3 regions of the Pseudomonas knackmussii B13 genome follow, and region 3 is predicted to be linked to each of the others. Evidence: predicted binding sites of a transcription regulator. Region 3 holds the regulator's gene; each other region holds the start of a gene.
The links. The regulator sigma-54, encoded in region 3, starts transcription at its own class of promoters, with help from an activator protein. The targets are predictions, from matches to a motif close to ANTGGCATNNANNTTGCTNT.
Positions count from the first base shown of each region.

Region 1: a site for sigma-54 is predicted at 1,186-1,205, ahead of glnK (P-II family nitrogen regulator). Genes of this name have one in related genera too.
Region 2: a site for sigma-54 is predicted at 2,269-2,288, ahead of glnA (glutamate--ammonia ligase). Genes of this name have one in related genera too.

Region 1 covers NZ_HG322950.1:5,946,119-5,950,465, reverse strand. The annotation lists gene PKB_RS27715 (YifB family Mg chelatase-like AAA ATPase) at 1-676, opposite strand, end outside; gene PKB_RS27710 (accessory factor UbiK family protein) at 711-977, opposite strand; gene glnK (P-II family nitrogen regulator) at 1,402-1,740, shown strand; gene PKB_RS27700 (ammonium transporter) at 1,782-3,116, shown strand; gene PKB_RS27695 (secondary thiamine-phosphate synthase enzyme YjbQ) at 3,221-3,646, shown strand; gene sutA (transcriptional regulator SutA) at 3,724-4,050, shown strand; gene PKB_RS27685 (HAD family hydrolase) at 4,120-4,347, opposite strand, start outside.
Region 2 covers NZ_HG322950.1:5,710,560-5,714,906, forward strand. The annotation lists gene typA (translational GTPase TypA) at 1-428, opposite strand, end outside; gene thiI (tRNA uracil 4-sulfurtransferase ThiI) at 598-2,052, opposite strand; gene glnA (glutamate--ammonia ligase) at 2,385-3,794, shown strand; gene PKB_RS26670 (bactofilin family protein) at 3,873-4,347, opposite strand, start outside.
Region 3 covers NZ_HG322950.1:4,806,503-4,810,849, reverse strand. The annotation lists gene PKB_RS22515 (HPr family phosphocarrier protein) at 38-310, opposite strand; gene rapZ (RNase adapter RapZ) at 344-1,201, opposite strand; gene ptsN (PTS IIA-like nitrogen regulatory protein PtsN) at 1,204-1,668, opposite strand; gene hpf (ribosome hibernation-promoting factor, HPF/YfiA family) at 1,678-1,986, opposite strand; gene PKB_RS22495 (RNA polymerase factor sigma-54) at 2,064-3,560, opposite strand; gene lptB (LPS export ABC transporter ATP-binding protein) at 3,793-4,347, opposite strand, start outside.

The DNA of each region.
Region 1 (4,347 bases), 1.1 Mb from region 3:
GGGTCTTGCCGGTGCCGGGCGGGCCGCTCAAAAGCAGATTGTGGGCTCCAGCCGCTGCTACCAGTAGCGCGCGCTTGGCGGCGCTCTGGCCCTGGACTTCGGCGAGGTCGGGGTAGGGCGGTGATTCACGCAGCAGGCCATTGGCCTGGTAGGGCGCCAGGGGCGTTTGCCCGCTCAGGTGCGCCGCGAGTTCCAGCAGGTGGCCTACGGCGTAGACGACCAGGCCGCTGGCCAGGCTGGCTTCTTCGGCATTTTCCTTCGGTACTACCAGAGCGCGCCCTGCCGCACGCGCTGCCAGGGCTGCCGGAAGCACGCCCTGAACGGGGCGCACGGTCCCTGAAAGCGCAAGTTCACCGAGGCATTCCAGGGGTTCGAGCGAAGCTGCCGGCAACTGGCCGTTGGCCGCGAGAATGCCCAGGGCGATGGCCAGGTCGAAGCGGCCGCCGTCCTTTGGGAGGTCGGCTGGAGCGAGGTTCAGGGTGATGCGGCGGGCGGGGAAATCGAAGCCCGAGTTGAGGATGGCGCTGCGCACGCGGTCCTTGCTTTCCTTCACCGCCGTTTCCGGCAGGCCCACCAGGGTCAGCGAAGGCAGGCCGTTGGCCAGGTGCGCCTCCACTGTAACTCCCGGGGCTTCGACGCCGACTTGCGCGCGGCTGTGGACGATGGCCAGGGACATGATCGCTCCTTGATCGCAGACCGCTTGCGGCGGCTTATTCGGCCTCGGTGGGCGGGGTGAGCTTGGCTTCCATCTCGGCGACCTTCGCCTCCAGCGCCTCGAGGCGGGCGCGAGTGCGGGCGAGCACCACCATCTGGCTGTCGAACTCGTCGCGGCTGACCAGGTCGAGCTTGCCGAAGGCGCTCTGCAGCAGGACCTTGAACTGCGCCTCCAGCTCCGCGCGGGGCAGCGGCGATTCACCGCCGAAGAGGCGGCTGGCCTGGTGGCTGAGGGCGTCGAGGAGGGCTTTGGGCGGCAGCATGGCAGCGGGGTTCCGGAAATGGAGTCGGCCGGCAGTCTACCACGGCGTTCGCCGGGCCTGCGGCGAGGCGCGGGATCGAGTCGTTGCACAGTTTTTGCGCAGCTGCACCACCATCGCTGCGCGCTTCTGGTGCGATGCATGGCACCCGGCCATTGCCCGGAAACCCGTGTTTTTCGCTAAGGGCCTGAATACAAGGGCTTTTCATCGAACTGGCAAGATTCATGCTTCGGTGCCTGCATGGCGTGCACCGATGCAGGTCCGGTGCAGCTGGCGGAGCTGACGAAGCGCTTCGCGGGGAGCGGCTGCAATGGTCGGAGTGCTGAGGTAGGGCGGCCGGCGCGTTACAAAGCCAGACACTGCGCTTAGACTTGAGCCCGGGTTCGTTTTCCTGGGGCGAGTCCACCAAAACACGGGAGAGAGTTTCATGAAGCTAGTCACAGCCATCATCAAGCCGTTCAAGTTGGACGATGTGCGCGAGTCGCTGTCCGAGATCGGCGTGCAGGGCATTACTGTGACCGAAGTCAAGGGCTTCGGCCGGCAGAAAGGGCACACCGAGCTGTACCGTGGCGCGGAGTACGTTGTCGACTTCCTGCCCAAGGTGAAGATCGATGTGGCCATCGCCGACGACCAGTTGGACCGGGTAATCGAGGCCATCACCAAGGCTGCCAACACCGGCAAGATCGGTGACGGCAAGATCTTCGTCGTCAATCTGGAACAGGCCATCCGCATCCGTACCGGCGAAACCGGCACCGACGCGATCTAAGCCTAAGCCCAACCGAACCCCACGCCCCAGGAGAAACAAAAATGACTCTGCGCAAGTTCGCAGGGCTTGGCGCCCTATTGCCCCTAGTAATCCCCGGACTGGCCATGGCGGCCGATGCTCCGGCCCCGGTTCTGAACAGCGGTGACACCGCCTGGATGCTGATTTCCAGCGCCCTGGTGCTGATGATGACCATTCCCGGTCTGGCGCTGTTCTATGGCGGCATGGTTCGCGCCAAGAACGTCCTCTCGATCATGATGCAGTGCTTCGCGATCACCGCGCTGGTGAGCATCCTCTGGGCGCTGTATGGATACAGCATGGCCTTCGACACCACTGGCATGGAGAAGGGCGTAGTCAACTTCAACTCCTTCGTCGGCAGTTTCGGCAAGGCCTTCCTCAGCGGCCTGACCAGCAACGGCCTGACCTCCGCTGCCGCGCTGTTCCCGGAAAGCGTGTTCGTGATGTTCCAGATGACCTTCGCGATCATCACCCCGGCCCTGATCGTCGGCGCCTTCGCCGAGCGCATGAAGTTCTCCGCGCTGCTGATCTTCACCGGCCTGTGGTTCACCCTGGTCTACGCACCGATCGCGCACATGGTCTGGAGCGGCGACGGCGGCCTGCTGTGGGACTGGGGCGTGCTGGACTTCGCCGGCGGCACCGTGGTGCACATCAACGCTGGTGTGGCCGGCCTGGTCGCCTGCCTGGTAATGGGCAAGCGTAAGGGCTACCCGACCGCTGCCATGGCTCCGCACAACCTGGGTTACACCCTGATCGGCGCGGCCCTGCTGTGGGTGGGCTGGTTCGGCTTCAACGCCGGTTCCGCGGCTGCCGCCAATGGCACCGCCGGCATGGCCATGCTGGTGACCCAGATCGCCACCGCTGCCGCTGCCCTGGGCTGGATGTTCGCCGAGTGGATCACCCACGGTAAGCCGAGCGCCCTGGGCATCGCCTCCGGGGTGGTCGCTGGCCTCGTCGCCATCACCCCGGCTGCCGGCACCTGCGGCCCGATGGGCGCGATCATCCTCGGCCTGGCCGCTGGTGTGATCTGCTTCTTCGCTGCCACCACCCTGAAGCGCGCAGTTGGCTACGACGACTCCCTCGACGCCTTTGGTGTGCATGCCGTCGGCGGTATCGTCGGTGCCCTGCTGACCGGCGTGTTCGCTGCTCCGTCCCTGGGCGGTTTCGGTACCGTCACCGACATCGGCGCCCAGCTGTTCATCCAGTTCAAGGGCGTGGCTTTCACCGTCATCTACACCGCGGTGATCAGCTTCGTGATCCTCAAGGTGCTGGACCTGGTCATCGGTCTGCGCGTCAACGAAGAGGAAGAAACCGTGGGTCTGGACCTGTCCCTGCACAACGAGCGCGGCTACAACCTGTAAGCATCTCGTTGCTGTTCGAGCAAGGGCGCCTTTGGGCGCCCTTTGCTTTTTTTGGCGCCACGCTAGAATGCGCGCGCATCGGCAGCCGAATCGGAGAGCCCGCCATGTGGCAGCAGACATCGATCACCCTGCGCGCCCGTCCGCGTGGCTTTCATCTGGTCACCGACGAGTTGCTGGCGGAGCTGCCGCAGCTGAAGCAGTGCCGGATCGGCCTGCTGCATCTGTTGCTGCAGCACACCTCGGCGTCGTTGACCCTGAACGAGAATGCCGACCCTTCGGTACGCCGGGATTTCGAGCGATTCTTCAATCGCCTGGCGCCGCAGGGAGAGAGCGACTATGAACACAATTACGAAGGGCCGGACGATCTGCCTGCGCACTTCAAGGCCAGTCTGCTGGGCTGCCAGCTGACCCTGCCGGTGCGCGACGGGCGCCTGGCACTGGGCACCTGGCAAGGCGTCTACCTGGGCGAGCACCGCGATCACGGCGGGCCGCGCAAGGTACTGGCGACCTTGCAGGGCGAGCCCGTATGAATTTTTTCCGGCAGCGTTCGTCAAAGCGCGCGGCTGGGCTATAACTAACCTGCTTTGCAGCACCACGAGGTAGAACAATGAGCGACGAAGAACTGGAACAAGACGAGCTGGACGGCGCCGACGAGGATGACGGCGAGGAGCTGGCTGCAGCTGACGACGGCGACGCCGAGAGCGAAGCCGACGAAGCGCCTGCCTCTTCCGGCGGTGGTGGCAAGAAAGCCAAGGCCGCTGTAGAGGAAGAAGAGCTGCCCTCCGTCGAGGCGAAACAGAAGGAACGCGATGCCCTGGCCAGAGCGATGGAGGAATTCCTCTCGCGCGGCGGCAAGGTGCAGGAGATCGAGCCGAACGTGGTCGCCGATCCGCCGAAGAAACCGGATAGCAAATACGGCAGCCGTCCCATCTAAGGGGCTGCGTCGTGAAAAGGCCCGCCCTCCCGATCAGGGAGCGGCGGGCTTTTTCTTGGCTGCGAGAAATTACAGGTGGGTGAGGACCGCAGGCAATTCGGCCAGGCTGTGAATGATCTGGCTCGGCGCTTCTTCGCCTTCCCAGGGCTTGCGCGCCGGGTTGAACCAGATCGCGTGCAGGCCTGCGCGCCGCGCGCCGGCTATGTCGTCGCTGGGATGGTCGCCGATGTGCACGGCCTCCCGGGCATCGACACGTGCGCGTTTCAGCGCTTCCTGGAACGGCTTCGGATCGGGCTT
Region 2 (4,347 bases), 900 kb from region 3:
TGGTCGATGACCCAGTCAGGACGCGCGCCCGGACGGTCGATCTTGTTCACTACCACGATCGGACGCAGGCCGGCCTTGAAAGCCTTCTGGGTCACGAAACGGGTCTGCGGCATCGGGCCGTCCTGGGCGTCGACCACCAGCAGCACGGAGTCGACCATCGACATCACGCGCTCTACCTCACCGCCGAAGTCGGCGTGGCCGGGGGTGTCGACGATGTTGATGTTGTAGCCGTTCCACTTGATCGCGGTGTTCTTCGCCAGGATGGTGATGCCGCGCTCTTTTTCCTGGTCGTTGGAGTCCATCACGCGCTCGTTTTCCGCTTCTTTGCGGTCGAGGGTGCCGGACAGCTTCAGCAGCTTGTCCACCAGGGTGGTCTTGCCATGGTCGACGTGGGCGATGATGGCGATATTGCGGAGTTTTTCGATCACGGTGTCAGTCTCGATAGTGAGTCTTCGGCTGCCTCTGCGGCAGCGGGTGCCGGGCCTGGGCGCGGCGATGCAAAACGTCGGAGCGTAAGGCTACGCGCCGATTGTGTCGGGTGGACGATGGCGGATGCTGCCGCCGAACAGTCCGGGCTGACGGCGTTCGCCGATGCCCTTATTGCGGGCGGTAAACGCGCACATTGGTGTGCCCTTCGTTGACCAGGTGGTGAGCATGCAGGCGGCTCATCACGCCCTTGTCGCAATACAGGAGGTACTGGCGGTTCGGGTCCAGTTCCTTGAATTTGCTGTTGATCGCGTAGAACGGCATGGGCAGCACTTCGATGCCTTCCAGCTCCAGCGGTTCATCTTCCTGCGCATCCGGATGACGGATGTCCACGACGATCTGGCCGGGCAGCACTTCGCCGACCATTTCTACCGGCAGGTCCTTGCCCAGCTCGTCGATCACCCGGTCCACGGTCATCTGCGTGGCGCGTTCCAGGGCGCGGTCGAGCACGGCCATGTCGAACTTGGTCTCTTCGTGCTCGACGCGGTAGGGCTTGGCCTGGGTGGTCGGGTTCACCGAGATCACGCCGCAGTACTCGGGCATGTGCTTGGCGAACTCGGCGGTGCCGATCTGCGTGGCGGTATCGATGATGTCCTGCTTGTGGCTGGCGATCAGCGGGCGCAGGACCAGGGTGTCGGTCACCCGGTCGATCACCGAGAGGTTCGGCAGGGTCTGGCTGGAGACCTGGGAAATCGCCTCGCCGGTGACCAGCGCGTTCAGCTCCAGGCGCTCGGCCACACGGCTGGCAGCGCGCAGCATCATGCGCTTCAGGGTCACGCCCATGTAGCTGTCGTCGACCTTGGTGAGAATCTCGCCGACCACTTCCTCGAAGGGCACGCTGACGAAGAGCACGCGCTGCGAACGGCCGTACTTCTCCCACAGGTAGTGGGCGACTTCCATCACGCCCAGCTCGTGGGCGCGGCCGCCGAGGTTGAAGAACACGAAGTGGCTGATCAGCCCGCGGCGCATCATCTGGTAGGCGGCGACGGTGGAGTCGAAGCCACCCGACATCAGCACCAGCACCTGCTCCAGGGCGCCGAGCGGATAACCGCCGATGCCATTGTGCTGGGCGTGGATGACGTACAGGCGGTCGTGGCGGATTTCCACGCGCACTTCCACTTCCGGGTTCTTCAGCGATACGCCGGCCGCACCGCAGTGCTGGCGCAGGCCGCCGCCGACATAACGCTCGACGTCGATGGAAGTGAAGCTGTGATGGCCGGCGCGCTTGCAGCGCATCGAGAAGATCTTGCCCTGCAGCTTGTCGCCGAAGTGCGCCTTGCACTTCTCGAGGATGTCGTCGAAGTCGCCCAGCGGGTATTCGTGCACTTCCAGGAAGTGGCCGATGCCCGGCACGCAAGTCAGGCGCTCGATCATCTCGCGCAGGACTTTGGGCTCGGTGACCTTGGTCTCGACGTCCAGGTTGTCCCATTCGCCCTCGACCCGCAGCTCCGGATCCAGGTCGCGCAGCACGGTGCGAATGTTCTTGGCCAGCTGGCGGATAAAGCGCTTGCGCACCGGCCGGCTCTTGATGGTGATTTCCTGGAAGACCTTGACGATGAGTTTCATGCGTGAAAAGGCGCAAGCCCGAAGGGACGAAAAAAAGGGGCGGAATTATACTCGAAATTGCTCAAGACTTGAGCAAATTCCCGCAGATTCTTTTTGGTGCACCAAAATCGATCTTGCGCACCATGGCAGAGCACCATACTGGTGCAACATTCGCGCAATAATCTCCGCCCCGCCCGCGAAAACCCTCGCCAGACGGGCCTCTACCCAAAAACGAGCACTGGCACGCAACTTGCTCCCTTGTGAGGCAGGTTGCCCTGACGGAGTATTCCGGCCGGCATCACCCGACACTGGGGCACAGAAGTTCCCAGCTCTAATCCCTCCTGGAGGACAGCATGTCGTACAAGTCGCACCAACTGATCAAAGACCATGACGTGAAGTGGGTAGACCTGCGCTTCACCGATACCAAAGGCAAGCAGCAACACGTCACCATGCCGGCCCGCGACGCGCTGGACGATGACTTCTTCGAAGTCGGCAAGATGTTCGACGGTTCCTCCATCGCCGGCTGGAAAGGCATCGAAGCCTCCGACATGATCCTGCTGCCGGACGACACCACCGCCGTCCTGGACCCGTTCACCGAAGAGCCGACCCTGATCCTGGTCTGCGACATCATCGAGCCGAGCACCATGCAAGGCTACGAGCGCGACCCGCGCAACATCGCCAAGCGCGCCGAGGAATACCTGAAGTCCACCGGTATCGGTGACACCGTATTCGTCGGCCCGGAGCCGGAGTTCTTCATCTTCGACGAAGTGAAGTTCAAGTCCGACATCTCCGGCTCGATGTTCAAGATCTTCTCCGAGCAGGCTTCCTGGAACACCGACGCCGACATCGAAACCGGCAACAAAGGCCACCGTCCGGGCGTCAAAGGCGGCTACTTCCCGGTACCGCCGGTCGACCACGACCACGAAATCCGTACCGCCATGTGCAACGCCCTGGAAGAAATGGGCCTGGTGGTCGAAGTTCACCACCACGAAGTTGCCACCGCCGGCCAGAACGAAATCGGCGTGAAGTTCAACACCCTGGTCGCCAAGGCTGACGAAGTTCAGACCCTGAAGTACTGCGTGCACAACGTTGCCGACGCGTACGGCAAGACCGTGACCTTCATGCCGAAGCCGCTGTACGGCGACAACGGCTCGGGCATGCACGTACACATGTCCATCTCCAAAGATGGCAAGAACACCTTCGCTGGCGAAGGCTATGCCGGCCTGTCCGATACCGCCCTGTACTTCATCGGCGGCATCATCAAGCACGGCAAGGCCCTGAACGGCTTCACCAACCCGTCGACCAACTCCTACAAGCGTCTGGTCCCGGGCTTCGAAGCTCCGGTAATGCTGGCCTACTCCGCCCGCAACCGTTCCGCCTCGATCCGTATCCCGTACGTTTCCAGCCCGAAAGCCCGCCGTATCGAAGCGCGCTTCCCGGACCCGGCTGCCAACCCCTACCTGGCCTTCGCTGCCCTGCTGATGGCCGGCCTGGACGGTATCCAGAACAAGATTCACCCCGGCGATGCCGCCGACAAGAACCTGTACGACCTGCCGCCGGAAGAGGCGAAAGAGATCCCGCAGGTTTGCGGCAGCCTGAAAGAGGCGCTGGAAGAACTCGACAAGGGCCGCGCGTTCCTAACCAAGGGCGGCGTGTTCACCGACGAGTTCATCGATGCCTACATCGAGCTGAAGTCGGAAGAAGAGATCAAGGTGCGCACCTTCGTGCACCCGCTGGAATACGACCTGTACTACAGCGTGTAATCCGCGAAGACCAATAATCAGCTGCACCATTAAGGCCTCCCTCGGGAGGCCTTTTTTATGCCTGCGCTTCCTGTTCCGTCAGAGCGGTTCGACCAGGTCTTCGATGCGCGCCAGCGGCTTCACCTGGGCGCCGCCTTCGGCCGAAATCTGCCCATGTACCCGGCAGCCCTCGATGATCCGAAGGCTGCTCGCACTGATCCGGGTCGGCACCTGCGGCGCGCCTATCACGCATTCGCGCGCCAGGCTCAGGTTGCGCCCGACCATCAAAGGTCCGGCCACCCGCGAGCGCCGGCCGACCCGTACAGAGCCGCGGGCGATGATGGCGCCGGCGACTTCCGCGCCCTCGTCCATCCACACGCCGCCTTCCACCTGCACCGAACCGCGCACCGTGGAATAGCGCCCCAGATAGAGGTCGCCATGTACCTGCAGGTCGCCGTTCACGCAATCGCCGGCGGCCACGCGATACTCGCCCTCCTCCACGTGACGCCCGGCGGAACTCACCGCGGCCACGCCCAGCGGCGCCCGCGAGCAATCGCCGAAGCGGATCTCGTTG
Region 3 (4,347 bases):
GCCCGCCAGATGGCGGGCTTTTCATGTCGAGGCGAACTTACTCGCCTTCGTCGAAATAGTTGTTGATCAGCTCGGTCAGTGCCTGCAGCGCTTCGTTCTCCTGTTCGCCTTCGGCGAGCAGGTGCAGATTGGTCCCCTTGCCGGCGGCGAGCATCATGACCGCCATGATGCTCTTGCCGTCCACCGTGTTTTCCGGGCTGCGGCCCACACGAATCTGGCAGGGGAAACGACCGGCCACGCCGACGAACTTGGCGGCAGCGCGGGCATGCAGACCGAGCTTGTTGATGATGGTGATTTCGAGGGCGGGCATCGCGAGGGGGCTGTCCTTTTTTCGGGTCGCTTGCTAGCTCAGGTCGCGGTGGCGAATCTGCACGTTCTTCAGGGTATCTCTCAGCGCCTTGCCGATCCGCTCGGCCAGAAACACCGAGCGATGATGGCCGCCCGTGCAGCCGATGGCAATGGTGACGTAGGCGCGGTTGCTCGCAGCGAAGCGCGGCAGCCATTTGTTCAGGTACGCCAGGGTGTCCTGGAACATCTCCTCCACGTCGGGCTGCTCGGCGAGATACTCCTGCACTTCCTTGTCGAGGCCGGAAAGCTCGCGCAATTCGGGCTTCCAGTACGGGTTGGGCAGGCAGCGCACGTCGAACACCAGATCGGCGTCCACCGGCATGCCGCGCTTGAAGCCGAAGGATTCGACGAGGAAAGCGGTGCCGAGCTCCGGCTTGTTCAGCAGGCGCAGTTTGATGACGTCGCGCAACTGGTAGAGGTTGAGGTTTGTCGTGTTCAGCTTGAGATCGGCGAGATCGGCGATCGGGCCGAGCAGGTTCGTCTCGTCGGCGATGGCTTCGGCCAGCGAGCGGGTATCGGTGGTCAGCGGGTGGCGCCGGCGGGTTTCCGAAAAGCGCTTGAGCAGCGTTTCGTCATCGGCGTCGAGGTACAGCACGTCGCACTGGATGTGCTTGTCGCGGGCTTCCTGCAGCAATTCGGGGAAGCGCTTGAGCTGGCTCGGCAGGTTGCGCGCGTCGATCGACACGGCAACTTGCGGGTGCATCAGTTCGGTGTGCAGCAGGGCGCGCTGTGCCAGATCGGGCAGCAGGCTGGCCGGCAGGTTGTCGATGCAATAGAAGCCGTTGTCTTCGAGGACGTTGAGGGCTGTACTTTTGCCCGAGCCGGAGCGGCCGCTGACGATGATCAGGCGCATGGTCAGTGGCCGTTCTGTACGTCCACGACGATTCGGTACAGCGCCTCGCCATCGGTGGCGTGACGCAGGCGATCGCGCACTTCGGATCGGTCGAGCATGGAGGCGATCTGCCGCAGCAGCTCCAGGTGCTCTTCGGTGGCGGCCTCCGGTACCAGCAGTACGAAGACCAGGTCGACAGGGGCGCCGTCGAGGGCGTCGAAATCGACAGGGGTGTCCAGGTGAAGGATGGCGCTGATTGGCGCCTTGCAGCCGGTCAGCCGGCAATGCGGAATGGCGATGCCATTGCCGAAGCCGGTGGAGCCCAGGCGTTCCCGGGCTACCAGGCTTTCGAAGATGGCTTGTGCGTCGAGCCCCGGCAGGTCGTGAACGACCAGGTTGGCGATCTGTTCGAGGACGCGTTTCTTGCTGCCTCCCGGCACGCTCACGAGGGAGCGGCCGGGGGTCAGGATTTGCTCAAGTCGGATCATAGAGGGGGGTTAGCGGACTCCAACGCCCTGTTGGCGTTCGAGGTACTTTTCCTTGTGTTTGATCAGTTGGCGATCGAGTTTGTCGGTCAGAAGGTCGATGGCTGCGTACATGTCTTCATGTTCGGCGCAGGCCACCACCTCACCCCCGGAGATATGCAGCGTGGCTTCGATTCGCTGTTTCAGCTTTTCGACCTCCATGATGACCTGAACATTGGTGATCTTGTCGAAGTGGCGCTCCAGTCGGCCGAGTTTTTCGACCACATAGTCGCGCAGGGCGTCGGTCACATCCAGTTGATGGCCACTGATGTTGACTTGCATACCGCTTTCTCCTTATTGCCCGTGTATAAGTGGCAGGTTAATGCAACCTGCCGCCGGAACACTTTGGCTTGGGTCAATCAGACCAGTCGCTTGCGCTCGCTGGATGGAGCTATACCGAGAGATTCGCGGTACTTGGCGACGGTCCGTCGTGCCACTTGAATGCCCTGTGCCTCCAGTAAACCAGCGATCTTGCTGTCGCTCAACGGCTTTTTCGGACTTTCTGCCGCGACCAGTTTCTTGATGATCGCGCGGATCGCGGTGGACGAGCACTCGCCCCCTTCGGAGGTGCTGACGTGGCTGGAGAAGAAGTACTTCAGCTCGAAGATGCCACGCGGCGTGTGCATGAATTTCTGCGTGGTGACGCGCGAGATGGTCGACTCGTGCATGCCCACCGCTTCGGCGATGTCGTGCAGCACCAGCGGTTTCATGGCCTCTTCGCCGTACTCGAGGAAGCCGCGCTGGTGCTCGACGATCTGGGTCGCGACCTTCATCAGCGTTTCGTTGCGGCTCTGCAGGCTCTTGATGAACCAGCGCGCCTCTTGCAGCTGGTTGCGCATGAAGGTGTTGTCGGCGCTCGAGTCGGCGCGGCGTACGAGGCCTGCATATTGCGAGTTCACGCGCAGGCGCGGTACCGCTTCCTGGTTGAGCTCTACCAGCCAGCGCTCGTTGTGCTTGCGTACGATGACGTCGGGCACCACGTACTCGGCTTCGCCCGACTCGATCTGCGAGCCGGGGCGTGGATGCAGTGACTGGATCAGCTCGATGGTTTCGCGCAGCTCGTCTTCCTTGAGCTTCATGCGGCGCATCAGCTGGCTGTAGTCGCGGCTGCCGAGCAGGTCGAGGTGATCGCTCACCAGGCGCTGCGCCTCGGTGAGCAGGTAGGTGTTCTCAGGCATCTGGCGCAGTTGCAGCAGCAGGCATTCGCGCAGGTTGCGCGCGCCGACACCCGCCGGCTCCATCTGCTGGATGCGGCGCAGGACTACTTCCACCTCGTCCATCTCGACGTCGAGTTCGGGGTCGATGGAGGAGAGAATGTCGTCGAGGGATTCTTCCAGGTAACCGTCGTTGTTGATGCCGTCGATGATGCTCAGCGCGATCAGGCGATCGGTATCGGACATCGGCGCCAGGTTGAGCTGCCAGAGCAGGTGGCTCTGCAGGCTTTCGCCGGAGGAGGTGCGGGCGGTGAAGTCCCACTCGTCGTCATCGCTGCTGGGCAGGCTGCTGGCGCTGGTCTGGTAGATGTCTTCCCAAGCCGTATCTACCGGTAGCTCGCTCGGGATGCGTTCGGCCCACTGGTCGTCGTCCAGGCTGTCCACACTGGGCGTGGTGCTTTCCTGGTAACTGTCGGCCTGGGTGGTGGTGCTGGAGGCAGCTTCGGCGCCTTCGCCCATCGGGTCGCTGCCGTCGTAGTCGTCACCGTCCTCCTGGCGCTCGAGCATCGGGTTGGACTCCAGGGCCTCCTGGATTTCCTGTTGCAGGTCCAGGGTGGAGAGCTGGAGCAGTCGGATGGCTTGTTGCAGCTGCGGCGTCATCGTCAGCTGCTGGCCCATCTTGAGGACTAGCGATGGTTTCATGGCTGGAACTTGGCACCTTGTTCGCCGGCGCGGAGTGCGCCTATCCACGACTACGGACGCTGCCTTGGTCGATTCGTTCAGAATCGTCGCGGCGCCGCTAGGAAGCAAGTTATATGCCTGAAATTTTGTTACTTGCCTAGCCTTGAAACATTTCTCCAGACGTGGGTGGAGGGCTTGGCAGAGAGGTGGGAGGAGGTGCCTGCCGGGCCTTTGTGGCCCGGCGGCGTAGGGCTTAGAGGCGGAACTCGTGGCCCAGGTAGACTTCCTTGACCAGTTCGTTGGCCAGGATGGTTTCCGAGTCGCCTTCGGCAATCAGTTGGCCGTCGTTGACGATGTAGGCGGTCTCGCAGATATCCAGGGTCTCGCGGACGTTGTGATCGGTGATCAGGATGCCGATGCCCTTGGTCTTGAGGTGATGGATGATCTGCTTGATGTCGCCCACCGAGATCGGGTCCACGCCGGCGAAGGGTTCATCGAGCAGGATGAACTTGGGCGAACTGGCCAGGGCGCGGGCGATTTCCACGCGGCGGCGTTCACCACCGGACAGGCTCATGCCAAGGTTGTCGCGGATGTGGTGGATGTGGAATTCCTCGAGGAGTCCGTCGAGGGCCTCCTTGCGACCGGCTCGATCGAGGTCCTTGCGGGTCTCGAGGATGGCGCTGATGTTGTCCGCCACCGACAGCTTGCGGAAGATCGAGGCTTCCTGCGGCAAATAGCCGATGCCGGCGCGGGCGCGGCCATGCATCGGCAGGTTGGTGACGTCCTGGTCGTCGATGCGGACCAGGCC